DNA from 3 places in the Streptomyces mobaraensis genome. Region 3 is predicted to be linked to each of the others. Evidence: riboswitches for the same ligand, from Rfam matches in the RefSeq annotation. Region 3 holds a riboswitch; each other region holds the start of a gene.
The links. Region 3 has a riboswitch for cobalamin ahead of metE (5-methyltetrahydropteroyltriglutamate--homocysteine S-methyltransferase). Riboswitches for the same ligand answer to the same signal wherever they lie in the genome.
Positions count from the first base shown of each region.

Region 1 (9,740 bases), 340 kb from region 3:
TGAAGGCGTCGAGGGTGAACGCGTCGGCCAGCGGGTCCGGGCCGAGGCGGGCGATCCCGGGCACGTCGGACGGGTCGTGGACGCAGTAGGCGGCGAGGCGTTTCTGGGTGCCCGCCTCGGTCGCGTCGAAGCCGGCGCCGCCGGCCAGCCGGACGCGCAGGGCCAGCGGCCCCTTGCCGGGGCGCGGCGGGGCGGCGGGGAGGGCGTCCTGCCAGCGCGGCCAGCCGGCCCGGGCGAGGTGGAGGACGAGGTGGGGGCCGCCCTCGGTGGCGATGTCCAGGAACTTCCCGTACCGGTGGACCCCGGCCACCGGCCGGCCCTCCAGGGCGGTGAGCGGCGGATCGTAGGTCTTGAGCACGCTCACCGCGACCGGCAGCACCTTCTCGACCGTACGGCCGGCCAGCCGCTCGCCGAGGAAGGCCGCGAGCGCCTCGACTTCCGGCAGTTCGGGCATGGTTCCAGTGTGACGGGGGTGACGGGACGGGCAACTCGGCGCCGGCGGGGGCGTACGAGAGGATGATCACTCGTTCGGCCGTATCCGCTTGCGCATCATGAACACCGGGAGCCACCCATGCCGCACTTCGCCGTCGACTACTCCGCTTCCCTGGCCGGCGCCTTCGACCGGCGCGCCTTCGCCCTGGCCCTCCACCCGCTGACCGCCCGCGTCCTGGACACCGCCGCGACCAACTGCAAGACGCGGTTCCGCCGCTGCGAGGAGGTCGTGGTGGCGGACGGGCTGCCGGGGCAGTCGCTGGTGCACGTCGAGGTGGCGGTGCTGCCCGGGCGTACGGACGAGGCGAAGGCCGCGCTGAGCGAGGCGGTGCTGGCACTGGTGCGGGAGCACACGGCGGGGGCGGAGGGAGTGGTGCACGCGTCGGTGAACGTGGGCGAGCTGAGCGCTTCCTACCGTCGGCACATCGGGGCGGCGGGCGCCTGATCGACCGCCCCCGCCCTCACCGCCGTACCAGCAGCTCCCCCAGCGCCGTCCGGCGGTGGACCACCGCCCGGCCCCGGCGGACCGAGGCGACCAGGCCCGCGCCGCGCAGGGCGGCGGCGTGGGCGGAGGCCGTGGCGTTGCTGACGCCCAGCCGGCGGGCGAGGCCGGTCGTGGTGTGTTCGTCCGCCAGCAGGAGCAGGGCTTCGTGGCGGGTCCGGCCGAGTACGGCGGTCAGCGGCTCGGCCGGGCCCTCCGCCGCGGCGGGGTCGAGCGGCAGGCCGGGGCCGGCCGGGTAGGTGAGGGCGAGCGGGCCGTCGGGGAGGTCGGCGACGAGCGGGTGGCCCGTCCAGTGGAAGGTGGGCAGGAGGAGCAGGCCGCGGCCGGCCGGGCGGAGGTCGCGGTCGACGGGGGACGGCAGTTCCCAGACGGTTCCGCGCAGTCGACCGCCCGGGACCAGGGCGGCGAGCGCCGCGCCGGTGCCCTGCTCGGCGGCGGTCACCGCGTGGCGGGTGAACTCGGCCCGGTGCAGGTCCTGGACCAGCGGCCAGACCGGGGCGAGGACGGTGTCGAAGGCCGCCCGCTGGGCCCGGCGCAGGAGCCGCCACGCGGCGGGGTCGTCCGCGTGCAGCCCGCGCACCCACGGCGTCGGCGGGCGTCCGCCGTGGACGCGTTCCAGCTCCGGGCGGACCAGGTCCGGGGCGGCCCGGACGGCGTCCAGCCCGTCGGCGAGGGTGTCGTGGAAGACGTCGAGGAAGCGGGGCGCCGCTCCGAGGGGCACCAGGTCCGCGAGCGGTTCGGCGGCGGGCGGCAGGGCGCGGAGGAGCCGCTGCCGCCACCGGCCGAACAGCAGCGCGTCGCGCGGCCGGACGAGCATGCTCAGGGCCGCGTTGAGCTCCTGGAGCGGGGCCGGGCGGGGCGCGAACCGCACCCGGGTGAGGTCGTCCGCCGTCAAGTGGACGCGGAGCAACGGGTTCTCCCTCCTGGGCGCCATCGTTTCGGCGTCGGCCTGAACGTTCGTCCGGGCCGGCCGCCGGCGGCCAGCATGCCCGTCGTGGCCGCCGCACCGACGCGCGGGGGCCGTCGAACGAAGGGGAGCATCATGCCGTACACGCGTCCGACCGTGAGCAGACGGTCCGTCATCGCCGCCGCGGCGGCCGCGGGGCTGCCGCCGGCCGGGGGCGCGGCCGCCCCGGGCCGGCCGGTCGTCCTGCGGCTGCCGGCGCCGAGCGGTCCGCATCCGGTCGGGGCCACGGTGCTGTACCTGGTCGACCGTTCCCGGCCCGACCCGCTGACGCCCGGGATCCCGGTCCGGGAGGTGATGGTCACCGTGTGGTACCCGGCCGGACCGGTCCGGGGCCGGATCCGCGCGCGGCAGATGACGCCGGGCGCCGCCGCGCTCTTCGCGGAGATCGACGTCCGGGTGCACCGCCTGCCGTCGGCGGGTGTGGACTGGGCCGCCACGCGCGCCCACGCGTACGTCGACGCGCCCGCCCTCGCGGGGCGCCGGCCGGTGCTGCTGTACAGCCCCGGGGGCGGGGATCCGCGCACCCTGGGCACCGGGCTCGCGGAGGACCTGGCGAGCCACGGGTACGTGGTGGCCGCCGTCGACCACCCGGGGGACGCCGGCGAGGTGGAGTTCCCGGTGGCCGCGCCCGGGCGGGAGCGGGTGCGGCCGACCGTCCTCACCGGGGAGCCCGGACCGGAGCTCTTCACCGTCCTGGCCGACACCCGGATCGCGGACCTCCGGTTCGTCCTCGACCGGCTGGCGGACGCGGCCGCCGGGCGGTCACCGGAGGCGCTCGGGCGCCCGCTGCCCCGGGGGCTCGGCGCGGCCCTGGACCTGCGGCGGGTGGGCGCGTACGGGCACTCCCTGGGCGGGACGGCGGTGACGGAGGCCCTGCGCGCGGACCGCCGGATCCGGGCCGGCGTCAACCTGGAGGGGTACCTCGACCACCCGCCGGCCGCCGACGGCCGGCCCGGGGAGCTGTTCCCCGTGGCACGGGAGGGCACGGACCGGCCGTTGCTGCTGGCCGGCACGGACGGCTTCCGGAACCAGCGGTTCGAGCGCTCCTGGCCCGCCGTGCTGGCCCGCTCGGGCGGCCGGGCCCGGCGCCGCCTCCTCCACGGCGCCGGGCACTGGGTGTTCACCGACTACGCGGCCCTGGCACCCCGGCTCCAGGCGGCGGGCCTGATGCCGGCCCGGGACCGGGACGCCCTCGTCGGCCCGGCCGGGCCGGAGCGGTCCGTCCCGGCGGTGCGGGGGCTGGTGCGCTCCTTCTTCGGCCGGTACCTGCCGCCGTGCGGGCGGGAGGCGGCCGACCGGGCAGCCCGCGGCGCGTAAGCCCTGGGGGCCGGAAGCGGCTCAAGAGCCGGACGCGGCGCCCGGGAACTCGAAGCGCACCAGCCGGAACACATCCCGCACCCCGGGCACGAGACTCGTCAGGCGCGCCTCCGCACGGGACAGCGGCGGGACCCTGCGGACATCGGGGAGGTCGCAGCCACGGACGACGTCGAGGCAGGTCAGGCCGGGGTGCAGGCGTTCCAGGGCGCGGGGGTCGTCGATGCCCCAGTGGAGCGTCGCGCCGGTCCTGCGGAAGAGGGGGATCAGCCGCTGCGCTCGGACGCCCAGGCCGTTGAGGCAGTCGAACAGCAGCTGTCCGCCCGGGAAATGGGCGGTGATGCGCCGGATCAGGCGTTCGCCGTCCTCCGGCCGCAGATACGGGACGAGTCCTTCGAAGACGGCCACCACGGGCCGGTCCGCGGGGAGTTCCTCCAGCCAGCCGTCGGCGGTCACGGAGGTCGCGAGGGTGCGGTGGTCGCCGTCGGCGGGCGGGAGGAGGCGGTTCCGGAGGGCGACGACCTCGGGGAGGTCGACGTCGATCCAGCGGGTCTCCGGGAACCGGGCGACGCGGTGCGCCCGGGTGTCGAGGCCGCAGGCGAGGTGGAGCACGGTCGCGCGCGGGTGCCGGGCCAGGAACTCGGCCGTCCAGTCGTCCAGGCAGCGGGCGCGCAGGGCGACGCCGGCCGCGTTCACGGACGCCATGCCCGTCCTGCGGAAGTCGTAGTCGATGCGCCGGACGGTCTCCAGGGCCGTGCGGTCGTGCAGCAGGGAGTGGCGGGACCGGCTGTCGACGGCGCGGGCGTAGAGGGTGGCGAGGAGGGTTTCCGGGACTCCGGTGAGGGTGATCTTCTCGCGTTCCATGGGCCTCCTCGTCGAAAAGCGGACGCTTCCGTTCTCACGGTAGCCCCGGCGGTGTCCGTCCGTCCCGCCCCCGCGAAATCCCGGGCGGGCGGGGGACGGAGGGGGACGCCGCCGGGGCCCGCCCGTCGCGCGTCAGCCCTCCGCCGCCGGGGCCGTCGCGCCGCGCGCGGCCCAGCGCTGCTCGACCTTGGCGAGGCGCCAGTAGGCGAGGGCCGCGGCCCAGACCACCACGAACAGGCCGACGATGACGAAGCCGACGTTGTCGAGGTTGAGGCCGGCGATCCAGCCGGTGACCGCGTCGTCCAGGTCCAGCTTCTCGTGCAGCACGCCGACGAGTTCGATGGTGCCGATGAGGAAGGCGACGGCGATCGACAGGCCGGTGATGGTGAGGTTGTAGTAGACCTTGCGGACCGGGTTGGAGAACGCCCACTGGTAGGCGAAGTTCATGAACGTGCCGTCGAGCGTGTCGAAGAGGCTCATGCCGGCGGCGAACAGCAGCGGCAGGCAGAGGATCGCGTACCAGGGCAGTCCGGCGGCGGCGCCGCTGCCGGCCATCACCATCAGGGTGACCTCGGTGGCGGTGTCGAAGCCCAGGCCGAACAGGAAGCCCAGCGGGTACATCTGGCCGGGGCGGGTGATGGAGCGGGTGAACCGGCCGAGGATGCGGTTCATGAAGCCGCGCGAGTCGAGCTGCTTCTCCAGTTCGGCCTCGTCGTAGCGGCCCTCGCGCATGGCGCGGAAGATGCGCAGGATGCCGGCGAGGGCGACGAGGTTGAGGGCGGCGATGAGGTAGAGGAAGCCGCCGGAGACGGACGTGCCGACGACGCCGAGCGTCTGGTGGGTGGACGAGTCCTCGTCCATCAGCGTGCTGGCCATGTGCGTGCCGCCGGCGACCAGCGCGGCCATGGCGACGACCACGCTGGAGTGGCCGAGGGCGAACCAGAAGCCGACGGAGACCGGGCGCTTGCCGTCGGCCATCAGCTTGCGGGTGGTGTTGTCGATGGCGGCGATGTGGTCGGCGTCGAAGGCGTGCCGCATGCCGAGGGTGTAGGCGGTGACGCCGAGGCCGACGCCGTACACCTTGGATCCCACGTGGTAGTCGTTGGGGACGACGAGCAGGAAGAGCACGCCGAAGGCGACGACGTGCAGGGCGGCTATGACGGCGAGCAGGCCGGCGGTCCGCATCGTGTCCTCGCGGCGCCAGCGGAAGGCGGCGGACGGCCCGGCGGCGGCTTGGGTGGACGCACCGGTGGACGCGTCGGTGGGCAGGGTCATTGGGGGTTCACGCTCCAGCACCTCGTGGATCGGTTCACTGAGATGCCGTGGCCGGTCTCCTGGCTGACGGGTTCGTTCGCGTCCGCCCCCGCCTTCCCGGCAGCCGGCTGCGGCCAGTGGCTCCACGCGCCCGGTGGGCCGCGCGGAACGGGACGGTCACTCCCCGATCACAGTGGCGAGGGCCGCTCCGGAATCGGATCCCCCTGGGAGGGTCCTGCACCGGTCTTCCCGAACACCACGGCCGGGTCACTGTAACGCCCCTGCCAGTGCGGATGCACCGAGAGTGGTGATTGTCATGTCCTGCCTCAGGGGGCGCACCGGTTCCGGTAGCGGCTTCCGTCCCGTGCCGCGCTCCGGCCCCGTGCGCCCCGGGTCTTGACTCGGCGCGGAGCGCCCGGCCAGAGTCACCCAGCATCCCGTCCGGCCCGTGGGCCCCAACTCCCGTGCGCTGTTCGGGCGGTGGCCGCGCACCGGTCCGGCCCACTCCGTCCGGGGTGATGGACGGGCCGGGCGGGCCGGTGTACGAGTGCAGGTATCGCGCCGACGGGAAGGGTGGCCGCCATGGCGGAGAGAGCGGGAGAGCGGGCCGACGGGCCGGACGGCCGGGACGGATTCGTCCGCCGCGTCGGGCCGTTCCAGGCCACCGCCATCAACATGAGCCAGATGTGCGGGATCGGCCCGTTCGTCACCATCCCGCTGATGGTCGCGGCCTTCGGCGGCCCGCAGGCCGTCATCGGCTTCCTCGCGGGGGCGCTGCTCGCCCTCGCGGACGGCCTGGTGTGGGCCGAGCTCGGCGCGTCCCTGCCGGGCGCGGGCGGCAGTTACGTCTACCTCCGGCAGGCATTCCAGTACCGGACGGGCCGGCTGATGCCCTTCCTGTTCGTCTGGACGGCCATGCTCTACGTGCCGCTGGCGATGGCGAGCGGTGTGATGGGCTTCGTGCAGTACCTGGGATACCTCTGGCCGGGCATGACCCCGACCCAGGGGGACCTGACCGGGCTCGCGCTCATCGTCGTCGTCGTGGCGCTGCTGTGGGGGCGGGTGGAGAACATGGCCCGGATCACCACGGTGCTCTGGGGCGTGATGATCGCGGCCGTGGTGCTGGTGATCACCGCCGCGTTCACCCACTTCAGCCCGGACCGGGCGTTCACCTACCCCTCGCACGCCTTCGAGCTGACGAGCAATCACTTCTGGATCGGCTTCGCGGCGGGGCTGACCATCGGCATCTACGACTACGGCGGTTACTGGACGACCGCCTACATGGGCGCCGAGATCAAGGACCCCGGACGCACCATCCCGCGCTCCATCATCTACTCCATCCTCGGCATCATGGGCATCTACCTGCTGCTCCAGATCGGCACCCTGGGCGTCGTGGACTGGCGGGACATGCTCGACGCGGACAACGTCGCCTCGTCCTCCGTCGCCTCCGCCGTGCTGGAACGCACCTGGGGGAAGGGAGCCGCCGACGTCGTCACCGTGCTCGTCCTGATCACCGCGGTGGCGTCGGTCTTCACCGGCCTCCTGGGCGCCTCCCGCATCCCCTACAACGCGGCCCGGGAGAAGGTGTTCTTCCGCGCGTTCGGCACCCTGCACCCGCGCCACCGCTTCCCCGTCCTCGGTCTGCTGAGCATGGGGGCGATCGGCTGCGTCGGCTTCCTGATCGGCCGTCACACGGACCTGGCGACGCTGATCCAGCTGCTGACCACGGTGATGGTGCTCGTCCAGGCGCTGGGGCAGATCGCGGCCGTGACCGTCCTGCGCCGCCGCCAGCCGACGCTCCCGCGCCCGTACCGGATGTGGCTCTACCCGCTGCCGAGCCTGGTGGCGCTGGTCGGGTGGCTCGTCATCTACGGCTACGCGGACCGCAATTCGCCCGGGCGGCACCCCATCGAGTGGTCGCTCGCCTGGTTCGGCGCGGGCTGCTTGGCCTTCCTGCTGTGGGCGCGGGTGGAGCGGGTCTGGCCGTTCGGGCCGCGGGAGATCAGCGAGGAGTACCTGCCGGACGCGGGTGAGGGCACGGGTGGGGACGCGGGTGAGGGGGCCGCCCCCGAACCGGACGCCGGCGCCGGCCCGGTGGAGCCCACGCCCGCCTGACGCACCACCCGAAACGCCCGCCTGACGCCCCGTCGGGATCCGGCGCACGGAGGGCCCGCCGCGCCCGCCCCGGGATCACCTCCCAGGGCGGTGAGAGAATCGTCCCCATGCCCCTGACCACCACGACGTCCCCCCGCCCCCCGGACTCCGGACGGCGCAAGCTGCTCTGGCACCGGCTCATATTCGGGCTCTGGTACCGGCCCGTCGAAGTGCTCGACGAGGCCCGGGACCGGAGCGTCTGGGGCGCCGCCATGTTCCTCTGCCTGCTCTGCGGGGCGCTGGGGACCATGGCCAAGGACTCGTTCTGGGCCCAGTGGGACGTGAGCCCCGCGCTCGCCCTGGAGGCCATGGCCATCGGCTCGGGAGTGGTCCTGCTCGCCAGCGTGCTGCTCGGCCTGGTCACCCACGCCATCGCCCGCCGGCTCGGCGGCAACGGCCGGCCCGGGCCGACGGCGAGCCTGTTCGTCCTCGTCTTCTGGACCACCGACCTCCCCCGGCTGGTCCTGGACTCCTGCCTCCCGAGCGCCTCGATCCCCGTCCGCGCCACCGCCGCGGCCTCCGCCGTCTTCGGCTGCGCCCTGGCCACCCTCCTGATCCGCGGCCAGCACCACCTGCCGACCCGCAAGGCGGTGGCGGCGGTGAGCATCCAGATGCTGGCGGCGGTGGCCCTGCTGAAGTTCCCCCCGGGCAGCGGCTGACCGAGCGCCGCCCCGGGCGGCTCCCGGCGCTCCGGCGCCGCGCGGAGCGTCCCCCGGCCCCTCCGGCCCGTCGCGGAGCGTCCCCGGCCTCCGGCCCGTCACCGCGGCGGGCCGGTTCGCCGTGCGCCCGGCTCCGGGCATGCGAAGGCCCGCCCGGTGCGACGGGGGATGCACACCGGGCGGGCTCGAAGACAGTTCTACCTCATCAAGGATGGGTTATGCATCAAAAACGTGTTCGGCTTGTGGCCGACCAGCGCACGGGGAGCGAAATCAAGCCACGCGCGCGAATGGACGGACGCCACTTCAGTTCCTCTCTCGGAACGGCGAGTTCCAGTTTTTCGAAGCGTTCGAGCAGGGCCGCCAGGGCGGTCTCGGTCTCCATGCGGCCGAGCGCGGCGCCCAGGCAGTAGTGGATGCCGTGACCCAGGGCCAGTGAGCCGGAGGTGTTGCGCCGCAGGTCAAGGCGGTCGGGGTCGGGGAAGCGGGCGGGGTCGCGGTTGGCGGAGGCCAGGGAGAGGAGCACGGTTTCGCCGGCCGGGACGGTGACGCCGCCGATCTCGACGTCCTCCAGCGGGAAGCGGCGGATGGCCAGGGGGCCGGGGCCGTCCCAGCGGTTGAGCTCCTCCACGGCCGCCGCGAGTCCGTCCGGATTCTTTCGCAGGGTGCGGAGCTCCTCGGGGTGGTCCAGGAGGGCCAGCACCGAGTTGGCGATCAGGTGGACGGTGTTCTCGTAGCCGGCGAACAGCAGGAGGAAGGCGAGCGAGGTCAGTTCGTCCTCGGAGAGGCGGTCGCTGCCGTCCCGGACGGCGATCAGGTCGGACAGCAGATCGTCCGCGGGCTCGGCGCGCTTGGCGGCGAGCAGGCCGGCGAAGAAGCGGATCATGCTTCCCACCGCCTCGCGGGCCGCCTCCGGACGGGCCGGGTCGGGGGTGATCAGGGCGTCCGTCCAGGCCCGGAAGTCCAGCCGCCGCTCCTCCGGGATCCCCAGCAGGTCGCACATGACCATGATGGGCAGCGGACCGGCGTAGGCGGCCAGCAGGTCGGCGGAGCCCGCCGGTTCGACGGCGTCGAGCAGTCCGTCGGCGAGGCGGCGCACCGGCTCCCGCAGCTTCTCCACCCGGCCGGGGGTGAACGCCTTGACCACCAGGCGGCGGACGCGGGTGTGGTCCGGGGGGTCCATGTTGAGCAGGTTGGCGTCGAGGGCCGGGGGCAGGGAGAGGCCGGCGTAGTTGCCGGGCGTGGCGTTGCGCTTGTCGAGGGAGAGCCGCGGGTCGGCGAGCGCCCGGCGGACGTCCTCGTAACGGGTCACCAGCCAGGCGGGGTTGCCGTCCGCGCCCTGGACGCGGTGGACCGGGCCGGTCTCCCGGAGGGTGGCGAGGGTGCCGTGCGGGTCGGCGATGAGGGGGCGTACGTCGATGGGTCGTCGCATGCCGTCGACCCTAGGGGGGTGGCGGCGGGCGGCGGTTCCCGGCCCTCGCCTTCCCGTCGGAAGAGTTCACCTTTCCCGTCGGAAGAGTGCGCTCGTCGGAAGAGT
Region 1 is NZ_CP083590.1:782,973-792,712, forward strand. It holds gene K7I03_RS03185 (Fpg/Nei family DNA glycosylase) at 1-454, opposite strand, end outside; gene K7I03_RS03190 (5-carboxymethyl-2-hydroxymuconate Delta-isomerase) at 572-937, shown strand; gene K7I03_RS03195 (ArsR family transcriptional regulator) at 954-1,904, opposite strand; gene K7I03_RS03200 (alpha/beta hydrolase family protein) at 2,037-3,278, shown strand; gene K7I03_RS03205 (class I SAM-dependent methyltransferase) at 3,300-4,139, opposite strand; gene K7I03_RS03210 (Nickel transporter NicT) at 4,272-5,414, opposite strand; cobalamin riboswitch at 5,447-5,669, opposite strand; gene K7I03_RS03215 (APC family permease) at 5,976-7,508, shown strand; gene K7I03_RS03220 (YIP1 family protein) at 7,616-8,206, shown strand; gene K7I03_RS03225 (cytochrome P450 family protein) at 8,430-9,635, opposite strand.
Region 1: another riboswitch for cobalamin. It lies ahead of K7I03_RS03210 (Nickel transporter NicT); the one in region 3 lies ahead of metE (5-methyltetrahydropteroyltriglutamate--homocysteine S-methyltransferase).

Region 2 (9,740 bases), 2.1 Mb from region 3:
CTGGGGAGGTCACCGGTGGCGAACCGCCACCAGCGCTCGGTGCGGTCGACCACGCCGTGCCGCTGGGCGCGCAGCCGTTCGTGCAGGCCGGGTCCGAACTCGCGGACGGTGGCGCCGTCCGCGAAGTCCACCCGACCGCCGCACTCCGGGCCTGCGTACCGCCGGTCCAGGCCGCCGCGCGCGAGGTGCACCTCCCAGGCGGTGGAGGTGGTGGCCGCGCCGAAGCCGTACCGCCCGTAGATCGGGTACTCGGCGGCGACCAGCGTCGCGGCGGCGTCCCCGCGCTCCTTGGCGGCGGCCAGGTCGCGCGCCATCATCCGGCTGAGCACGCCCCGCCTGCGATGCGTGGGGGAGACGGTGACGTTGGTGATCGCGTTCACGGCGGGCTGCGCGCCGCCGGGCACCGTCAGCCACTGCGGATGGCTGCGGAACGTGCCGACGCAGCGCCCGTCGTCGAAGGCGCCCTGGGTGCGGGCGCGGTCCATGCCCGCCGCGCGGACCTCCACCTCCTCCTTGTCGGGGGTGGGGGAGGTGAGGAAACCCGTGCGCATGGCGGTGACCCAGGAGGTCAGATCGCCGTCATCGATCGTCCGTATCTCAAGTGCCATATGGCGTACGGTAGGCGGGCGCTCCGGGGGAGCGCCCCTGGTTTTCGGGGCGCCCCGAGGGCTTTCCGGGGCGCCGCGTCGGCTTTCCAGGACACCGTGTCGGCTTTCCGGGACACCGCGTCGGTTTGTCGGGACACCGCGTCGGTTTCTCGGTACGCCGCTCCAAGCCTCGGGGGCGCCCCCGGTCGCCTCGTTTCCGGCGCTCAGAACGCCGCGCGGATCTCCCCGACCCGCTCGCCGCCGCCCAGCAGCGGCGCGTCGGCGATCCGGGCGAGGACGGGCGCCTCGACGCCCGCCAGCTCCAGCGCCCGGGCCAGCACCGGGCCGAGGGCCCGCAGCGAACCGTCGTCGATCTTGAACGCCAGGGCCCGGCCGTCCGGCAGCGCCACCGCCTGGACCGCCTCCGCGCCCATCTTCGACAGCGCCCCCGGCACCTCGCGCATCAGCCAGGTGTCGGGACGGCGGGTGCCGGCCACGTACTCCGGGTGGGCGCGCATCGCGTCCGCCACCCGCCGCTCCGGCGAACCGGGCTCGGCGAGCACGAAGTGGCGGAAGGCGCGGGCGAGACCGGTGAGGGAGACGGCCATCAGGGGCGCCCCGCAGCCGTCCGTGCCGACGTGCGCGACGCGCTCGCCGCTCGCCTCCTCGACGACGCGCAGGGCGAGCCGCTGGAGGGGGTGCTCGGGGTCCAGATACGAGTCCACCGGCCAGCCGTTGGCGGTGGACGCGGCGATCATGGCGGCGTGCTTGCCGGAACAGTTCATGGTGACCCGGTCCCGCACCCGGCCCGCGGCCAGGTACGCCTCCGCCTCGGCGGGGTCCAGCGGCAGGTCGGGCGGGGTCTGGAGATCGCCCTCGGTGAGCCCGAACTCGTCCAGCATGGTGCGGACCAGCTCCAGGTGGAACGTTTCGCCCGAATGGCTCGCCGCCGCGAGGGCCAGCCGCTCCCCGGAGAGCTCCAGACCGGCCCGGAGGACGGCCGCGGCCTGCATCGGCTTGTTGGCGGAGCGCGGGAAGACCGGCGCGGAGGGGTCGCCGAGCGCCAGCTCCACACTCCCGTCCGCCCCCAGCAGCACCAGCGAGCCGCGGTGCCGGCCCTCGACGAAGCCGGACCGGACGACCTCGGCGAGAACCGGACGTATCGCGACGTCGTCCGGCGCGGATATCGCGGGCGGGGAAGGGGTGGAGGTGCTCATGGGCCGGGCCTTCCGGGGGCGGGGACCGCCCCCGGGATGTCACGGGAGCAGGTCGTCTACTTGCGCTTCTCCTTCACGGTACCTGCGCGCGATCTCCGCACCGCAATCGTCCGCCGTCCGCTGGAGCTGCCGGCGCCGCTCGGAGACGTGCCGCTCGTAGGCCGCGAGCCGGGCCAGCCCCGCCCGCAGCTCGGCGTCCGTCCGGGCGGCCAGGTCCGACAGGCCGACCTCGCCCAGCGTGTCCTCGGCCAGCCGCCGGTACTCCTCGCCGTGCGGCGTCCCCAGCGTCACATGGCGGGCGGAGGAGCGGTGGGCGGACGGATCGTCCGTGAGGATCTCCGTCAGCCGGTCCACCAGCAGCCGGCGGTCGGATGACGGGGTGCCCGGCGCCGACCGGCGCTCCAGCTCGGCCCGCAGGATGTCGATACGGCCCTGGAGCAGCCGCCGGACGTAGCTGAGGTCCGCCTCCTCCCGCCGGGCCTCCTTGCGCACCGCCCGCAGCTCCGCCAGCCGCAGCTCGCCGAGCTGCCGCACGGGAACGTCCGCGAGCCGCCCGGACCGCTGGCTCGGCGGCCTCGCGTGCAGACTGTCCACGGCGTCCCCGGCTTCCGATGCCTTCGCCCTGAGCGCTTCGAGCGTCTTGGGCGTCTTCTCGGGTGTCTTGAGGTGGTGCTCGATCGGTGTGGTCATGCGGCTCCGTCCCCTCGCGCCGGGTGCGTACGGAACGCTGTGCCCGCATATCGCACCGCCTGCACGCATCGTGCCACTGTGCCCCGCCCGGCCGCAGGCCGTCTCCACCCGAACGGCCCTGAACGGGCGGCCCGACGGCGCCCGGCATCATGGACGGCATGCGTGCTGTGGTGCAGAGGGTGAACGGGGCGTCCGTCGTCGTCGACGGCCGGACGGTCGGCGAGATCGTGGGCGAGGGGCTGTGCGTGCTGGTCGGGGTGACCCACGACGACACCCCCGAGAAGGCGGCCCAGCTCGCCCGCAAGCTGTGGTCCGTCCGGATCCTCGCCGACGAGAAGTCCTGCTCCGACGTGGGCGCGCCGCTGCTCGTGATCTCCCAGTTCACGCTTTACGGTGACGCGCGGAAGGGGCGGCGGCCCACCTGGAACGCGGCTGCTCCGGGCCGCGTGGCCGAGCCTTTGGTGGATGAGGTGGTGGCTCGGTTGCGGGAGTTGGGGGCTCGTGTCGAGACCGGGGTCTTCGGGGCGGACATGAAGGTGTCGTTGACGAACGACGGGCCGTTCACGGTGTTGGTGGAGGTGTGAGGGTGCCCCGGTCCCGCCCCTTCGCCGCTCGTCCTCAAACGCCGGACGGGCTGAACAGTCAGCCCGTCCGGCGTTTGAGGACAACCGCGCGGAGCGCGGTTTCGGGGGTGCGGGGGCTTGCCCCCGCGAGAATCGGCGAAAGGGCGGGACCGGGGCACCCTACGGCTCGACCACGACCTCCTGCGCCGCCGCCGTCCCCTCGCCCACGACCAGCGCCGCGTCCACCGGAACATTCCGCTTCACGAGGGCGAGAGCGATCGGCCCCAGCTCGTAATGCCGCACAGCGGTCGTCACGAACCCGAGCTGCCGCCCGTCAGGCCCGTCAGAGGCCAGCCGCACCGGCGCCCCGTGCCCCGGCAGGTGCACGTCGCTCCCGTCCAGGTGCAGGAAGACGAGCCGCCGCGGCGGTTTCCCCAGGTTCTGCACCCGTGCCACCGTCTCCTGCCCCCGGTAGCACCCCTTCTGCAGGTGGACGGCCGTGCCGATGAGCCCGAGCTCGTGGGGGATCGTCCGGTGGTCCGTCTCCAGTCCGAGCCGGGGCCGGTGGGCCTCGACGCGGAGGGCCTCCAGGGCGAGGGTGCCGGCGGCGGGGCCGTGGTCCGCCGCGAAGGACTCCAGGCGTTCGCGCGGCAGGAACAGGTCGCGCCCGTGCGGCGTCTCGCGGACGACGACGCCGTCGGGGGCCTCGGTGATGGAGCCGGCGGGGAGGTGGACGACGGCGATCTCGTCGGTGCGGTCGGCGACCTCCACCCGGTAGAAGAACTTCATGCTCTCCAGGTAGGCGAGCAGCGCTTCCTGGGTGCCGGGTTCGACGTGGGCCCAGACGGTCGTGCCGTCGTCGACGAGGGAGAGGGCGTGTTCGATGTGGCCGTTGGCGGTGAGGATCAGCGCCTCGGTGGCCTGCCCGGGCGGCAGCTCGCTGACGTGCTGGGTGAGCAGCAGGTGCAGCCAGCTCAGCCGGTCGTCGCCGGAGACGGCGACCACGCCCCGGTGGGAGAGGTCGACGAAGCCGGACCCGTCGGCGAGCGCGCGCTGCTCGCGGAACGGGTCGCCGTAGTGCGCGGCGACGCCTTCGTCCGGGCCCTCGGCGGGGACGGCGCCGGGCAGCGACAGCAGAGGGCTCTTGGATTGACGCAGCATGCGCCCAGCCTACGACTCGCGCGGGCGTGGGCCGATGCCCCGTACGGTCCGCCTTATGAGCCGGCCGGAGCCTTCCCCGAGGCACAGGACCCGCACCGGCCGAAGATCGCGAAGTGCTTCATGTCCGTCTCGAAGCCGAACTCCGCGCGCAGCCGCTCGGTGAAGTCGGCCGCCACCGACAGTCCCGCCTCGATCACCCCGGTGCAGTCCCGGCAGACCAGGTGTATGTGGTCGTGCCGGTCCGCGAGGTGGTACGTCGGGGCGCCGTGGCCGAGGTGGGCGTGGCTGACCAGGCCGAGCTCCTCCAGGAGCTCCAGCGTCCGGTAGACGGTGGAGATGTTGATGCCGCCGGCCGTCTTGCGGACCTCGGTGAGGATGTCGTCCGGCGTCGCGTGCTCCAGCCGGTCCACCGCTTCCAGGACGAGCTGGCGCTGGGGCGTCAGCCGGTAGCCGCGCTTGCGGAGATCGCTCTGCCAGTCGGTGTCCACCACGCCTCCAGTCTAGGCGGGGTCAGCCTTCCCCGACCCCCTCCCGGACCTCCTTGAGGTAGCCGGCCAGGGCCGCGACGGCGTCCGGGTTGCGCGGGCTCTCCACGAGGTCCACATAGTCGAGGACGAAGATCCGCTTGTTCTTCACGGCCGGGACGTCGGCCAGCGGCGGGTAGGAGAGCAGAAACTTCCGCTTCTCCTCGGCGGTGACGTCACCGTAGTTGTTGATGACGATGACGTCGGGCCGCCGGTCGACCACCGTCTCCCAGCCGACGGTCGTCCAGGTGTCCTTCAGGTCGCTCATCACGTGGTCGCCGCCGGCCTTGGTGATGATGTCGTGCGGCCCCGCGTAGGCGCCGGCCGTCACCGGCTTGTCGCGGCCGTCGTCGTAGAGGAAGACCTTGGGCCGCTTGCCGTCCGCCGGGATCGCGGCCTGCGCGTCCGCGACCTTCTTCTTGAACCCGGCGATGAGCTTCGCCGCCCGGTCCTCGACGTCGAAGATCTTCCCCAGGGTGGTGAGATCGGTGTAGAGCGCCTCCAGCGGCGGCATCACGCCCCGCTCCTTGCCGCTGCCGCTGCGGCAGGACTCGGTGAGCACGTACGAGCCGATGCCCAGCTTCTTGAGCGCGGCGGGCGTGAAGCCGTCGCCCTCGCCGAAGCCGTAGTTCCAGCCGGCGAAGACGAGGTCGGCCCTGGCGTCGAGGACCATCTCCTTGTTGATCTGCTTGGTGGACAGCCGCTTGACCTTGTCGTAGCCGTCCTTCCAGGGGATGTCGTCCTCGCGGCTGGTCTTGTAGTCCGGCGCCACGTAGCCGGCCATGTGGTCCTCCAGGCCGAGGGCGAACATGATCTCGGCGATGCCCACGTCGTTGGTCACCACCCGGCGCGGCGCCTTGTCGTACACCGTCTTCACACCGCAGTTCTCGATGGTGACGGGGTAGTGGCCGGAGGCCGGTGCCTTCTTGGCGTCGTCGGTCTTCTCGTCGTCCACCTGGGCGCCACAGCCCGCGAGGGCGAGGGCGGCGGTCAGGCAGACGAGGGCGCGGGCGGTGCGCATGGCTCGCATGGCGGGGCTCCTGGGGAAGGGGGTCACCGGGGTCACCGGGATCACCGGGGCAGGCGGTCGAAGAGGAGTTGCGGGACGCCGGACACCGGGTGGGGCACCCGGTGCGCCCGGACGCCGAAGACGTCGGCCAGCAGCCCGGACGTCAGCACCTCGTCCGGCGGTCCGGAGGCGACGAGCCGCCCGCCGTGGACGACGTACAGGACGTCGCAGTGGGTCGCGGCGAGGTTGAGGTCGTGCAGCGCGGCGAGCACGGTGAGCCCCGAGTCCCGTACCAGCGCGAGGACTTCGAGCTGCTGGCTGATGTCCAGGTGGTTGGTCGGCTCGTCCAGGACGAGCACCTTGGGCCGCTGGGCGAGGGCGCGCGCGATCAGGACGCGCTGCTTCTCGCCGCCGGAGAGGGTGAGGAAGCCGCGGTCCGCGAGATGCCCGGCGCCGACCCGTTCCAGGGCCGCCGCGCAGACGTCGGTGTCCTCGCGGGAGGTGCGGCCGGCTCCCCGCTGGTGCGGCAGCCGGCCCATCGCGACGACCTCGGCGACCGTGAAGTCGAACTCGCTCCCCGACTCCTGCGGCAGCGCCGCCAGCCGCCGGGCGCCCTCGCGGGCGGTGAGCCCGTGCAGGTCGTCGCCGTCCAGCAGCACCCGGCCGTGCGTCGGCCGCAGCGCGCGGTAGACGCACCGCAGCAGCGTCGACTTCCCGCTGCCGTTGGGGCCGACGACACCGACGAACTGCCCGCTCCCGGCCCGCAGTTCCACGTCCCGGACCAGCCGGGCGCCGGCCACCTCGACCGACAGGTCCTCGATGTCGACCCGCATCAGGCCCCTCCGAAGGTGTAGCCGCGCCGGCGCATCAGCAGGATGAAACAGGGCACGCCGATCAGCGCCGTGATCACCCCGACCGGCAGTTCGACGGGCGCGAGCAACAGCCGCGAGACGACGTCCACCCACACCAGCAGCACCGCGCCCAGCAGCGGCGCGACCGCGAGGACCCGGCGGTGGTCGGCGCCGACCAGCATCCGGGTGGCGTGCGGGACCATCAGCCCGACGAAGCCGATGGCGCCGCTGACGGCCACCACGGCACCGGTGACGGCCGCGACCACGACGAACAGCACCCGGCGCCGCCGCTCGGGGTCGACGCCGAGCGCGGACGACGTCTCGTCGCCCATGGCCAGCACGTTCAGGCCGCGCGCCGACCACAGCAGATAACCCAGGCCCAGCAGCACGGCCCCGGCGGCGATCGGCACGGACTGCCAGCTCGCCCCGCCCAGGCTGCCGAGCAGCCACATCATCGCCGAGCGGGCGGCGTCGCCGCGGTCCGCGCTGAAGACCATCAGGGTGGTGATCGCGGAGAAGCCGTAATACATGGCCGTCCCGACCAGCACCAGCCGCAGCGGGGTCAGCCCGTGCCCGGTGCCGCGGGCCGCCGCGTACACCAGGGCCATGGAGGCGAGCGCGGAGAGGAACGCGGCGCTGGACAGCGCCCAGACGCCCAGCGAGCCGAGCACGCCGAAGAGGAGCACCGCGTTGGCGCCGACGGCGGCGCCGGAGGAGATGCCGAGCACGAACGGGTCGGCGAGGGCGTTGCGGACCAGCGCCTGGGTGGCCACGCCGACGGCGGCGAGCCCGGCGCCGACCACGGCCGCCAGCAGGGCGCGCGGGAAGCGCAGCTCCCAGACGATGGTGTAGGCGGAGACCTCGTCCGCCCCGATCCTGCCGCTGGTCAGCCCCGCGCCCAGGTAGTGGAGCACCCGGCCCCAGCCGATGCCGGAGGAGCCGAGGGCGACGCAGCAGAGCAGGGAGCCGAGCAGGGCCACGGCCAGCCCGGCGAGCAGGGGTGGCAGCGGGATCCGCCGCGCCGGTGCGGTGGTGCCGGGGCCGGGCGGGGCGTGTGCGGTGGTCGCCAAGGGGGACGCCTTCGGCTCGGGCCGTGGGCCCGGGCGAGACGTGCCCGGAGGAGCCCCGCCGCGCCGCGGGGGGCCTCCCCTCGCAGTCCACGGCGAGTTGTCAGGAGCTGACACCGCCGCGGGTGATCGGGCTCGCAGAGCGGGTGCTCTGCCTACCGTTGCGGGTCAGCGCCGGACTTCGACCGGACTTCCCCCGCGGGGCGCTTCGTACGGCAGCCTGGGGCTTACGGCTGCTCGGGGTTGTAGGGGGTGCCGTCCGGGCGGAAGAAGGAGACGCCGTCCGGCAGGTCGTCCGGCAGGTTCCGCGCCCACTCCTCCAGAGCGGCCACGTCGGCGGTCTTCTTCAGCTGCGCGGACATGTACGGCCGCAGCGGCACCTCGGGGGTGGCCTTCTCGCCGACCCACATCAGGTCGCCCTTGACGTACCCGTAGAGGCGCTTGCCGCCGGAGTACGGGCCGGACGCGGCGGTCCGCGCGACCGCGTCCGTGACGATGTCGATCTGCGGCTTTTTGTCGGCGAGCTCGCCGTACCAGACCTCGACGACGCCCTGGTCGCGGATCATGACGACCTCGACCTTGCGGTCCTTGTCGATCCGCCAGTAGCCGCTCTCGGTCTCCAGCGGGCGGACCTTGTTCCCCTCGGCGTCGAGCACCCAGCTGTGCGAGACGTACTCCAGGAAGTCCCGGCCGTCGTGGGTGAAGGTGACTTCCTGCCCGAAGTTGCACTTCTCGGAGCCCGGGAAGTCGGCGACGCCCGCCCCCTCCCACTTGCCGAGGAGGAAGACGAGGGGCACCAGGTCCCGGTGGAGGTCGGACGGAATCTCGATCATGGGCTCAGCTCAGACGATCTGTAGGGGGTGGTCGGGGAGGCTCAGCGCTGGCCCTGGTACAGCTTCTTCCAGGTCAGCCCGGCGAACGAGAGAACGCCGACGGCGACCAGGACCAGCAGGGTGGTGAAGACTGCCTCAAGCACGAGCGCGCTCCTCGGTCGGAGTGAGGGGTTACGGACCTGCGACGAGTCTAGTCGGCCCGGTCCGGAACGGCGGTGTGAGGTGGTACGGGCCGCACGAGCCCCCGGGAACGGGCGCCCGGCCTACAGTGATCCCATGCGGAAGAAGCTCGTGATCAAGGTGACGGCGGGCGCGGACGCGCCCGAGCGGTGCTCGCAGGCGTTCACGGTGGCGGCCGTCGCCGTCGCGAGCGGCGTCGAGGTCTCGCTGTGGCTGACCGGGGAGTCGTCCTGGTTCGCCCTGCCGGGCCGGGCGGCGGAGTTCGAACTGCCGCACGCGGCGCCGCTGCCGGAGCTGATCGACGGCATCCGGGCGGGCGGCGGCATGATCACCGTCTGCACGCAGTGCGCGGCGCGGCGGGACATCGAGGAGAAGGACCTGATCGAGGGCGCGCGCATCGCGGGTGCCCAGGTCTTCGTCGGCGAGGCCATGGCGGACGGCGTGCAGGCACTGGTCTACTGAGCCGTCACTGATCGTTCTGCTGAGCCGTCACGGGCCGTCCCGCTGGTCGTCGCGGCCGCGCCGGTCGTCCAGCTCGTTCCACCAGCGGTCGGACTCGGGGTCGCCCGTCTCCTCGTCCCACCAGCGGTCGTCGGGGCCCCGGCGGTTGGCCACGATGGCCGCCACCGGGGGGATGACCATCGCGAACAGGCACATGCCGATGGCGGCGGGCACGGACCACAGCCGTACGACGGCCCAGGCCAGGACGAACGTCCCGACGCACGTGCCCATCATGGCGAAGTACAGGTGGCGCCGCCGCGCGTACATGCTTCAACGGTACGGCGGGGCCCGGTCGCCGTACAGCGCGCGCGGCCCGTCCGAGGGCGTGCCGGAGGGCCGCACCCCGCCATCAGGTCGTCCAAACCCCGGGGTGCGGCCCTCCGGCCGTCCGGCGCGCGAGGCGCCGTGCTCTGTACGGCTCGCTCAGACGGCGATGGCCACCTCCGCCAGCCCGCCCTCCTGGGCGACGACGGTACGGTCGGCGGTCGCGCCCGGGACGAGCGCGCGGACCGTCCAGGTGCCCTCGGCCGCGTAGAAGCGGAACTGCCCGGTCGCGG
Region 2 is NZ_CP083590.1:3,237,077-3,246,816, reverse strand. It holds gene K7I03_RS13875 (GNAT family N-acetyltransferase) at 1-608, opposite strand, end outside; gene K7I03_RS13870 (asparaginase) at 812-1,804, opposite strand; gene K7I03_RS13865 (RsiG family protein) at 1,844-2,494, opposite strand; gene dtd (D-aminoacyl-tRNA deacylase) at 2,653-3,078, shown strand; gene ygfZ (CAF17-like 4Fe-4S cluster assembly/insertion protein YgfZ) at 3,238-4,218, opposite strand; gene K7I03_RS13850 (Fur family transcriptional regulator) at 4,272-4,709, opposite strand; gene K7I03_RS13845 (ABC transporter substrate-binding protein) at 4,729-5,763, opposite strand; gene K7I03_RS13840 (ABC transporter ATP-binding protein) at 5,814-6,584, opposite strand; gene K7I03_RS13835 (FecCD family ABC transporter permease) at 6,584-7,672, opposite strand; cobalamin riboswitch at 7,773-7,902, opposite strand; gene K7I03_RS13830 (FABP family protein) at 7,897-8,502, opposite strand; gene K7I03_RS13825 (DsrE family protein) at 8,779-9,144, shown strand; gene K7I03_RS13820 (DUF3099 domain-containing protein) at 9,172-9,450, opposite strand; gene K7I03_RS13815 (DUF1416 domain-containing protein) at 9,607-9,740, opposite strand, start outside.
Region 2: another riboswitch for cobalamin. It lies ahead of K7I03_RS13835 (FecCD family ABC transporter permease); the one in region 3 lies ahead of metE (5-methyltetrahydropteroyltriglutamate--homocysteine S-methyltransferase).

Region 3 (9,740 bases):
TCCGGTCCGGACCGGCGAGCGCGCGGTACACCTTCGCCGCGTGGAGCGGATCGTGGGCCCGTGCCGTCGAGGCGAAGGCGTTGACCGTATCCAGGTCCGCCGCGTGATGGCGGTAGTAGACCTTGGCTCGGGCCGTGGGGCGCGCCGGACAGGTCGAGGGCGAAGAACTCCAGCTCCCTGCCGCCGGAGCCGGAAACGGAACCGGAGCCGTGCGTCCGTACCGTGTTCCGCCAGGCGGCGTCCATGCCCAGCCGCTCCATGACCTGCCCGGTCACGGCCTCGCGCCGCCGGTGGTCCCACCGGTAGAGCCCGAAGTACGCCTTGACGAGCCGGAAGAAGCCGCCGTAGGCCGCGTCCACGTGGAACCAGAGGTCTTCGCGGGCGGCCAGAGCGCCGGCGCCCGTCAGCGGGTCGATGGCGCCGGTGTCCGTCGTCCCCGCCGTCGCGACCAGCAGGAACGGCCGCAGTCCCGCGGCGCGGTCGGCACGTATCAGCTCCGCGGCCGCGTCGAGGTCCATCCGCAGGTCACCGTCGACGGGTATCACACGGACGTTGCGCCGCGGGATGCCGGCGACGCGGGCGGCCTTCGCGACGGAGTAGTGCGCCTGCTCGCCGACGTAGAGGGTGCCCCGCCCGATGCCCTCGCCCAGCCGGTCGTGACGGGCCGTCACCAGGGCGGAGAGGTTGGCCATCGACCCGCCGGTGGTGAGGACCCCCGAACCGCCGGGCGGAAGCCCGCACACGTCCCGCGCCATCCACCGCGGGACGCCCTCCTCCAGGGCGGTCAGCGCGGGGGAGGCGGCGCGCCTACGTCAGTGACTGACCCGCGGCTCCTCCCCGCCCGGCCGACCCTGGACTTACCAGGACGCCCGACTATATGGTCGGGCCAACAAGCCTGTGGTGCAGGGAAATCGGTGTGCGCCGGCACGATCCCGCCCCTGCGGCCGGGAGCGCGCCTTCGCCGGCGAGGGGCCGTCCGCGCGAGTGCGGCCGTCGAACAGGGGGAACGTCACTGACGGAACGGCGGCGCACGTCGGGAAGGCGGAAGGCGCGTGGCGATCCGGGAGTCAGGATGCCGGCCGCGCGGTCCGCTCGCCGCCGCCCTGGCCCGCCGGCCCGTCCACGACGCCCTCCCCGGCCGCGTCACGCCGCCCGCCCAGGGCGAGTTGGCGGCCCACCGGAAGCGGATCGACCCATGCTACGCGGCCGGCACGGTCGAGGAGATCCTCGACCGGCTCCGGGCGTGCGGGCACCCCGCCGCCGAGGACGCCGCCGAGGCGGTCCTCGCCACGTCACCCACCGCCGCCAAGGTCACCCTCGCCCCCCAGCCCCACGCCCCCGCGCTCGGCCCGCCGGAGCGCATGCCGGAACGGGAGTACCGCGTCCCCTGCGCCGCCCTCGCCACACCGGACCTGGTGGAGGGCGCCCGCGCCCAGGTTGCCGACAGGGGCCGGAACCCGCGCCGGCCGCCCGCCACGCTCGCCGACGTCTCCGCCGAGGACGTCGAGCGCTACTTCGCCCCGCTCGGTGACCGGGAGCCCACCCTGGCCCCCGGCGACGGTCCACTACAGGAGGTGCCCTGGTGACTGCGACCCCAGAGAACGAGAAGACGCCGATGACCGGCAAGGCCATCGGCTTCGTCGGCCTGGGCAACATGGGCGGCCCGATGGCCGCCAACCTCGTCACGGCCGGACACCGGGTCACCGGTTTCGACCTGCTGCCCGAGGCCGTCGAGGCCGCCGCCAAGACCGGTGTCCGGCCCGCCGCGTCGGCCGCGGAGGCCGTCGCCGACGCGGAGCTCGTCTTCACGATGCTGCCGACGGGCCGGCACGTCCTCGGCCTCTACACGGACGGGGGCCTGCTGGCCGCCGCCCGGCCCGGCACGCTGTTCGTCGACAGCTCGACGATCGACGTCGCCGACGCCCGGGCCGCCCACGACGCGGCGCGCGCGGCCGGCCACCGGGCGCTGGACGCCCCCGTCTCCGGCGGGGTGTTCGGCGCCGAGGCCGCCACCCTGACCTTCATGGCCGGCGGCGAGGCGGCGGAGTTCGCGGAGGCCGAGCCGGTGCTGGCCGCGATGGGCCGCAAGATCGTGCACTGCGGGCCCGCGGGCTCCGGGCAGGCCGCCAAGATCTGCAACAACATGATCCTCGGCATCTCGATGATCGCCATCAGCGAGGCGTTCGTCCTCGGCGAGAGCCTCGGCCTCTCTCAACAGGCCCTGTACGACGTGGCGTCCACGTCCTCCGGGCAGTGCTGGGCCCTGACCGTCAACTGTCCGGTGCCGGGGCCGGTCCCGGCCAGCCCGGCCAACCGCGACTACCGCCCCGGCTTCTCCGCCCCACTGATGGCCAAGGACCTCCGCCTCGCCGCCGACGCCATCCGGGCGGGCGGCGTGGACGCGGACCTCGGGCTGCGCGCGGCCGAGCTGTACACCGCGTTCGCCGAGGGCAGGGGGGCCGAGGAGGACTTCTCCGGGATCTTCCGCGTGATACGGGACAATTCGGGGCAGGCCCCGGACGGGGGGCAGGCATGACGGGGGCCGACGGCACGCCGCCCTGCGAGACCACCCTCGCCGAGGGCGGCGTCCGCTTCGAACGCCGCCTGTTCCACGTGGTGTTCGCGACCGAGGACCGGAAGGAGGGCATGACGGCGTCCGTGGAGAAGCGGCCGCCGTGCTTCGCGCATCGCTGACCCGCCGGTACGGGGCGTTGACCGCCGGCACGGGTCCGCCGGGCCGCATGAGGGTGCGGCCCGGCGGACCCGTCCCCACCCGGGCGGAAGGGTGCGCACGCCGTCGGACCCGTCGTACCCTGCGCGCCCGTCCGTCCACCCCAAGTCCCCGGCGCCCTCCGCCCGTTGCGGCCCCCGCCGCGTCAGGCCCCCGGCAGCTGCCCGCGGACGGTCCGGGCCGCCGTCACCAGGTTCTCCAGCGACGCCCGGGTCTCCGGCCAGCCGCGGGTCTTCAGCCCGCAGTCCGGGTTCACCCACAGCCGCTCCGCCGGGATCGCCTTCAGCCCGGCGCGCAGCAGCTCCGCCGCCTCCTCCGCGCTCGGCACGCGCGGCGAGTGGATGTCGTACACCCCCGGCCCGGCCTCGCGCGGGTAGCCGTGCGCGGCCAGTTCGCGCGCGACCTGCATATGCGAGCGGGCCGCCTCCAGGCTGATGACGTCGGCGTCGAGGTCGTCGATGGCCTGCACGACGTCCCCGAACTCGGCGTAGCACATGTGCGTGTGGATCTGGGTGTCCGGCCGGACCCCGCCGGTGGTGAGCTGGAACGCCTCGGTGGCCCACGCCAGGTACGCCGGGCGGTCCGCCGCCCGCAGCGGGAGCGTCTCGCGCAGCGCCGGCTCGTCGACCTGGACGACGGAAGTACCCGCCGCCTCCAGGTCGTTCACCTCGTCGCGCAGGGCGAGGGCGACCTGCCGGGCGGTGTCGGCGAGCGGCTGGTCGTCGCGGACGAACGACCAGGCGAGCATGGTGACCGGCCCGGTCAGCATGCCCTTGACGGGACGGCCGGTGAGCGACTGGGCGTACGTCGTCCAGCGCACCGTCATCGGCTCCGGCCGGGAGATGTCACCGGCGAGGACCGGCGGGCGGACGTAGCGGGTGCCGTACGACTGCACCCACCCGTGCTGCGTGGCGAGGTAGCCCGTGAGCTGCTCGGCGAAGTACTGGACCATGTCGTTGCGTTCGGGCTCGCCGTGCACCAGGACGTCCAGGCCGGTCTTCTCCTGGAAGGTGATCACCTCCTGGATCTCGGCCCTGATGCGCTCCTCGTAGCCGGCCGTGTCGATCCGGCCCGCGCGCAGGTCGGCGCGGGCGGCGCGGAGTTCGCCGGTCTGCGGGAAGGAGCCGATGGTCGTGGTCGGCAGCAGCGGCAGGCCGAGGCGGGCGCGCTGGGCGCCGGCACGTTCGGCGTACGGCAGGGAGCGGCGGGCGTCGGCGGCCGTGACGGCGGCGGCCCGGGCCCGGACAGCCGGGTCGTGGGTGATCGGGGAGGCGGCGCGGGAGGCGAGGTCGGCCCGGTTGGCCGCCAGTTCGGCGGCGATGGTGTCGGTGCCCTGGGCGAGGCCCTTGGCGAGCGTGACGATCTCGCGCGTCTTCTGCCGCGCGAAGGCCAGCCAGCGCAGGATCTGCGGCGCGATGTCGCGCTCCATGGCCGCGTCGAGGGGGACGTGCAGCAGGGACGAGGACGCGGCGACGTCGACCCGGTCCGCCAGGCCGAGTAGCGTGCCCAGGGTGGCGAGGGATTTCTCCAGGTCGTTCACCCAGATGTTGCGGCCGTTGACGACGCCGGCGACCAGGCGTTTGCCGGGCAGGCCGCCGACGGCGGCGAGGTCGTCGAGGTTGGCGGCGGCGGCCTCGGTGAAGTCCAGGGCGAGCCCGTCCACCGGCGCCTTGGCGAGGACGGGCAGGGCCTCGCCGAGCCGGTCGAAGTACGAGGCGACCAGCAGCTTCGGGCGGTCGGGCAGCGCGCCGAGATCGCGGTAGGCGCGCTCGGCGGCGTTCAGTTCGGCCGGGGTGCGGTCCTGCACCAGAGCGGGCTCGTCGAGCTGCACCCACTCGGCGCCGGCCGCCCGCAGGTCGGCCAGCACCTCCGCGTACACCGGCAGCAGGCGGTCCAGGAGGGTGAGCGGGACGAAGTCCGGGTCCACGCCCGGCGCGGGCTTGGCGAGCAGGAGGTATGTGACGGGCCCGACGAGGACCGGCCGGGCGGCGGCCAGCCCCAGGGCGAGGGCCTCCTTCAACTCCGCGACCTGCCGGGCGGAGTCGGCACGGAACACCGTGTCCGGACCCAGCTCCGGCACCAGGTAGTGGTAGTTGGTGTCGAACCACTTGGTCATCTCCAGCGGCGCCACGTCCTGCGTACCGCGCGCCATCGCGAAGTACCCGGCCAGGGCGTCCTCCTCGACGGCGGCCCGGTGCCGGGCGGGGATCGCGCCGACCATGACGGTGGTGTCGAGGACGTGGTCGTAGTACGAGAAGTCGCCGGTGGGCACCTCGTGGAGGCCGGCCGCGGCCAGCTGCTCCCAGGTGTCCCGGCGCAGGCCGGCGGCGGTGGCGCGCAGGGCGTCGGCCGTCACCCGGCCCTTCCAGTAGCCCTCGATCGCCTTCTTGAGTTCACGGTTCCGGCCCTGGCGGGGGTAGCCGTACACGGTGGCCCGTGCTGCCGCGGCTGCGGACTTGCTGGTCACGGAGATCTCCTTCGCGAGATGGATCCCTGAGATCCCGGAACGGGACGAGAGCGCGAAGGGTGACGGACCGGGCGGGCCGGGCGCGCGCGGCATGGCGCGGTCGTCCGCCTGGTATGTACGCCGACCCGCCCTCGAGGTCACCGGGATGTCCGCGCACGAGTGGTTCGCGCGCGGGCAGGTGGCAGGTCTTCGGACTCGCGGGCGCGCCTCGTGGCGTACGGAACCCGTCGGACTCCGTACGAGACACCTACTGGCCGTCGCTTCCCGGGCCCCGTGCGTCGGGCCCAGTGCGTATGACGGCGGTCGTTCCCGCTCACCGCTGCGGGGCAGTCCCGGATTCCCACCGGGTTCCCTCTTGCGACGCTCCCGTCTGGCGGGCGGGGCGAACCAGCTGCGCTCGTCAGCCTAGAGGGTGCGGGGCCCGGGACGGAAGGGAGTTCGTGATGCGGAAGGTGAGGTGGGACACGTGGGACGGGCGTGCGGCGGGAGAGACAGCGGACGCGTGGCGGGCGTGCGGTGGGAGGGGCGGTGGCCGTCCGACTCGTGCGGACCGGGTGCGGCCGGGACCATGGAAGGGTGGACGGCGACCTGGTCCTGGAGGCGGCGCCGACGGCCCGGACGGCCGTCGCGTGGCTGCCGCCGCGCGCCCACTGGCCGGCGATCCAGGAGATCCGCCGGAGGTACGACCCGCAGGTGCGGCGGTGGCCACCGCACGTCAACCTGCTGTTCGGCTTCGTACCCGAGGAGGACTTCCCGCGGGCCCTGCCGCTGCTCTCCGCCGCGGCGGCCGAATGCCCGGCCTTCCCGGTCCGGCCGGCGGGCGTGCGGTACTTCCGGCACCGGCGGTACGCGACGGTGTGGCTCGACCCGGCGGCGGGCGGCGCCCTGGCCCCCTGGGCGCGCCTGCACGACGAGCTGGCGTCCCGCTTCCCGCTGTGCCGCGGGCGCGGCGAGCGCTTCGTCCCGCACCTCTCCCTCGGGCGCACCACGGAGCCGCGTGCCCTGGCCGCCGAGCTGGCCGCCCGGCTGGGCCCGATGCCGGGGGAGGTCGAGGAGATCGTGGTGCTCTCGCGGCGCGGGGAGGAGCCCATGCGGACGCGGGCCGTGGTCACGCTGGGGGCGGGGGAGGTGCGGTGGGCGGGGGACCGAGGGGTTCGGCGCCGGTGAGGAAACGGAGTGGGGCGCGGCGCGTCGTGAGGCCGTCGTCGCCGCGTCGTGTGCCGGCGGACGGTTCGGCCGCCGTGGTGGCGGCCGTGCGACCGGTCCGGCAAGCCGTCCCCGGTGTCGGGGTGCCCGTCGGGCCGGCCGTCAGGGAAAGCAGCGTCGCGGGGGACAGGCTGGGCCTTCACCCGTCCTGGGAGCGGCAGTTACGAAAGATGGTTGCACATGGAACAACACTGTCGCGGCGCGCGAGGTTGCCCTAGATTTCTTACGTATGGCGTAACTGATGTGCGTCTTGGGAGAGTTGATGGGGAGGATTCCTTGAACGGAAAGTTACGGAGGACGGCCGGACTCACCGCGGTCGCGGCGACCCTGCTCGCCGGCGTGGCGCTGGCCGCCCCGGCGTCGGCCGCCACCGCCGCGCCGGCCCGGGGAGCGGTGACGGAGGGCTCGTCCACCTACTACGTCTACGTCACCGGGGTCGCCGGCTCGCTGGACGGCGCCCGCGCGAACGCGAACAGCAAGCTCCCGAAGAACTGCTACCCCTGGGGCATCGTGGCCAGTGGCACCACCCCCGACAGCAACATCTGGGTGACCGTCCAGGGCAACTGCTCCGGGGAGCAATGACGGAGACAGCACCCGCGCAAGCAAGGACCGAGGGGCGCCGACCCAACCGGCGCCCCTCGGGGCTCTTCGGGCTCTCCGGGGCTCTAAGGGAGGGACCTTAGCGCCCCGAAGGCCGTCCGTCCGGTGTTTCCGCCGTTCGCCCGTACCTCGCCGTTCGAGGGTGGCTCCCTCGGTGTGCTCCCGGCACCCGTCCCGGCCGGGCGCGCCAGTCGCGGCGCGCTCTGGAGGGCGCCCTCGCCTCGTTCACCGTCGGCCGGACCGTCGGTGCACCCCGCCGACCCGGTTCGGACCGGGGCCGAACTCCCGCTTCCCGCTCATGCGCGGACCGCCTGACAAAGGCCGGCCGGCCGGCTCCCGCACATCGCCTACCAGGCAGAGCTCCTTCTGTGGCTCCTTGAGCGGTTTCTCCAGCGTGGCACGGACTCAAGCACGCGCCGACTGCGCCGAGTTGGCTCGCGTCACCTGTTTGACCGGTGACGCACCCTGTGTCATAGTCGTCCGCACGCCCGCAGCGGGCGCAGGCACTTCGCGACGCACGGAGGGCTCGGCATGATCGATCGGCGTACGTTCGGCAAGGTGCTCGGCCTCGGGGCCGGCGGTGCGGTCACCGTCGCGCTGCCGGGGGTGTCGGGGGCATCGGAGGCGGCGCAGGCCGCCACGGAGCGGCGGGCCGGCCCTCGCCGGCAGGGCGCCTTTCCCACGCTCAAGAAGGTCAGAGCCGGTCTGCTGGAGGTCGGTTACGCGGAGCTGGGGCCGGCGCACGGGCCGCCGGTCGTCTGTCTGCACGGCTGGCCGTACGACATCCACAGCTTCGTCGACGTCGCGCCCCTCCTCGCGGCCGAGGGGTACCGGGTGGTCGTCCCCTACCTCCGCGGCCACGGCACGACGCGCTTCCTCTCCGGCCGGACCTTCCGCAACGGGCAGCAGTCCGCCCTCGCCCTCGACACCGTCGCCCTGCTGGACGCGCTCGGGCTGGAGAAGGCGGTGCTGGCCGGATTCGACTGGGGGGCCAGGACCGCCGGCATCGTCGCGGCGCTGTGGCCCGAGCGCTGCAAGGCCCTGGTCTCCGTGGGCGGTTACCTCGTCGTCAACCTGGAGGCGAACCAGCGGCCGCTGGCGCCCGCGACCGAGCGCGCCTGGTGGTACCAGTACTACTTCGCCACCGAGCGTGGCCGGGCCGCGATGGAGCAGCGGGACAAGCGCCACGATCTCACCCGGCTGGTCTGGGACACCGTCTCCCCGACCTGGGACTTCGACGACGCCACCTTCGAGCGCACGGCTGCCGCCTTCGAGAACCCGGACTACGCCGCCATCGTGATCCACAACTACCGCTGGCGGCTGAGCCTCGCCGAGGGGGAGCGGCGCTACGAGCCGTACGAGAAGCGGCTCGCGGGCCGGCCGTTCATCGCCGTGCCGACGGTGACGCTCGACGCCGAGCGCGACCCGTTCACGGCGCCCGGCGACGGCTCCTCGTACCGGGACCGGTTCACGGGCCCGTACGACCACCGGGCGTTGAAGGGCATCGGTCACAACCTGCCCCAGGAGGCGCCCGAAGCGTTCGCCCGGGCCGTCGTCGACGCCGACCGGCTCTGACCGTTCGTCAACTCCGTCAGGAGGAGGAATGAAGATGGCCATGCGGGACAGCTACTCCGCGGTGCGGCAGGCGCGTTTCGGCGCGCTGCCCGAGCGGATCGCCTACGAGGACATGACCGAGGAGAAGGCGGCCGCGCCGGCCGCGCCGCCGGAGTACGGCGGCGGTGACCCCGGGGTGCGGACCCATCTCGGCTGCCTGGCCTGGGATCTGGGGCTCTAGGGCGGCCTCCGCGCCGGGCCTGGTAGGGTACGCGGCGTCAGTGACCTTTCGCAGAGGAGACGGACATGGTGGGTGACGACGACATCTCCGGGTGATACCCGGATCTGATCGGCCACCGGCAGGCGCGCTTCGGGCGGTACCGCCGTCGTGGTCATCTCGTCGTCCCCTCTTTCCCTGTTCAGGTGCGGTGCGCTCTCCGCGCGGCGGCTTTTGCCGCGGCGGAGGGCCCTGCCCTCTGTTCCTCATGAGGTCACCTCCATGTCCGACATCACCGTCATCTGCTCCCGCCTCTCCTTCTCCTGGCCCGACGACACCCCTGTCTTCGACGACCTCTCCTTCACCGTCGGCGCGGGCCGCACCGGGCTGGTGGCGCCCAACGGCTCCGGCAAGAGCACCCTGCTGAAACTGATCGCCGGTGAACTCCGCCCGTCCGCCGGGTCGGTGACCATCCACGGCACGGTCGGCTACCTCCCGCAGACGCTGCCCCTGACCGGCGAACCCACGGTCGCCGAGGTGCTGGGCGTCGACGCGGTGATCCGCGCCATCGACGCCGTCGAGTCCGGCGACGTGAGCGAGGAGCACTTCACGACCATCGGCGACGACTGGGACGTCGAGGAGCGCACCCGTGCCCAGCTCGACCGGCTCGGGCTGGGCCGGCTCGCCCTCGACCGGACCCTGGGCACGCTCAGCGGGGGCCAGATCGTCAGCCTCGGCCTGGCGGCACAGCTCCTCAAGCGCCCGGACGTGCTGCTGCTGGACGAACCGACCAACAACCTGGACGCCGACGCCCGTCACAGGCTCTACGACGTCCTCTCGGAGTGGAATGGCAGCCTCCTGCTCGTCAGCCACGACCGGGCCCTGCTGGACCGCATGGAGCGGATCGCCGAGCTGGACCGGGGCGAACTGCGGCTGCACGGCGGGAACTTCACCGCGTATGAGCA
Region 3 is NZ_CP083590.1:1,119,887-1,129,626, reverse strand. It holds gene K7I03_RS04670 (hypothetical protein) at 1-31, opposite strand, end outside; partial or broken gene K7I03_RS04665 (pyridoxal phosphate-dependent decarboxylase family protein) at 1-791, opposite strand, end outside; gene K7I03_RS04660 (enoyl-CoA hydratase/isomerase family protein) at 1,053-1,586, shown strand; gene mmsB (3-hydroxyisobutyrate dehydrogenase) at 1,583-2,536, shown strand; partial or broken gene K7I03_RS04650 (enoyl-CoA hydratase) at 2,563-2,694, shown strand; gene metE (5-methyltetrahydropteroyltriglutamate--homocysteine S-methyltransferase) at 2,877-5,198, opposite strand; cobalamin riboswitch at 5,362-5,605, opposite strand; gene K7I03_RS04640 (2'-5' RNA ligase family protein) at 5,775-6,365, shown strand; gene K7I03_RS04635 (hypothetical protein) at 6,681-6,986, shown strand; gene K7I03_RS04630 (alpha/beta fold hydrolase) at 7,536-8,579, shown strand; gene K7I03_RS04625 (hypothetical protein) at 8,608-8,799, shown strand; gene abc-f (ribosomal protection-like ABC-F family protein) at 9,058-9,740, shown strand, end outside.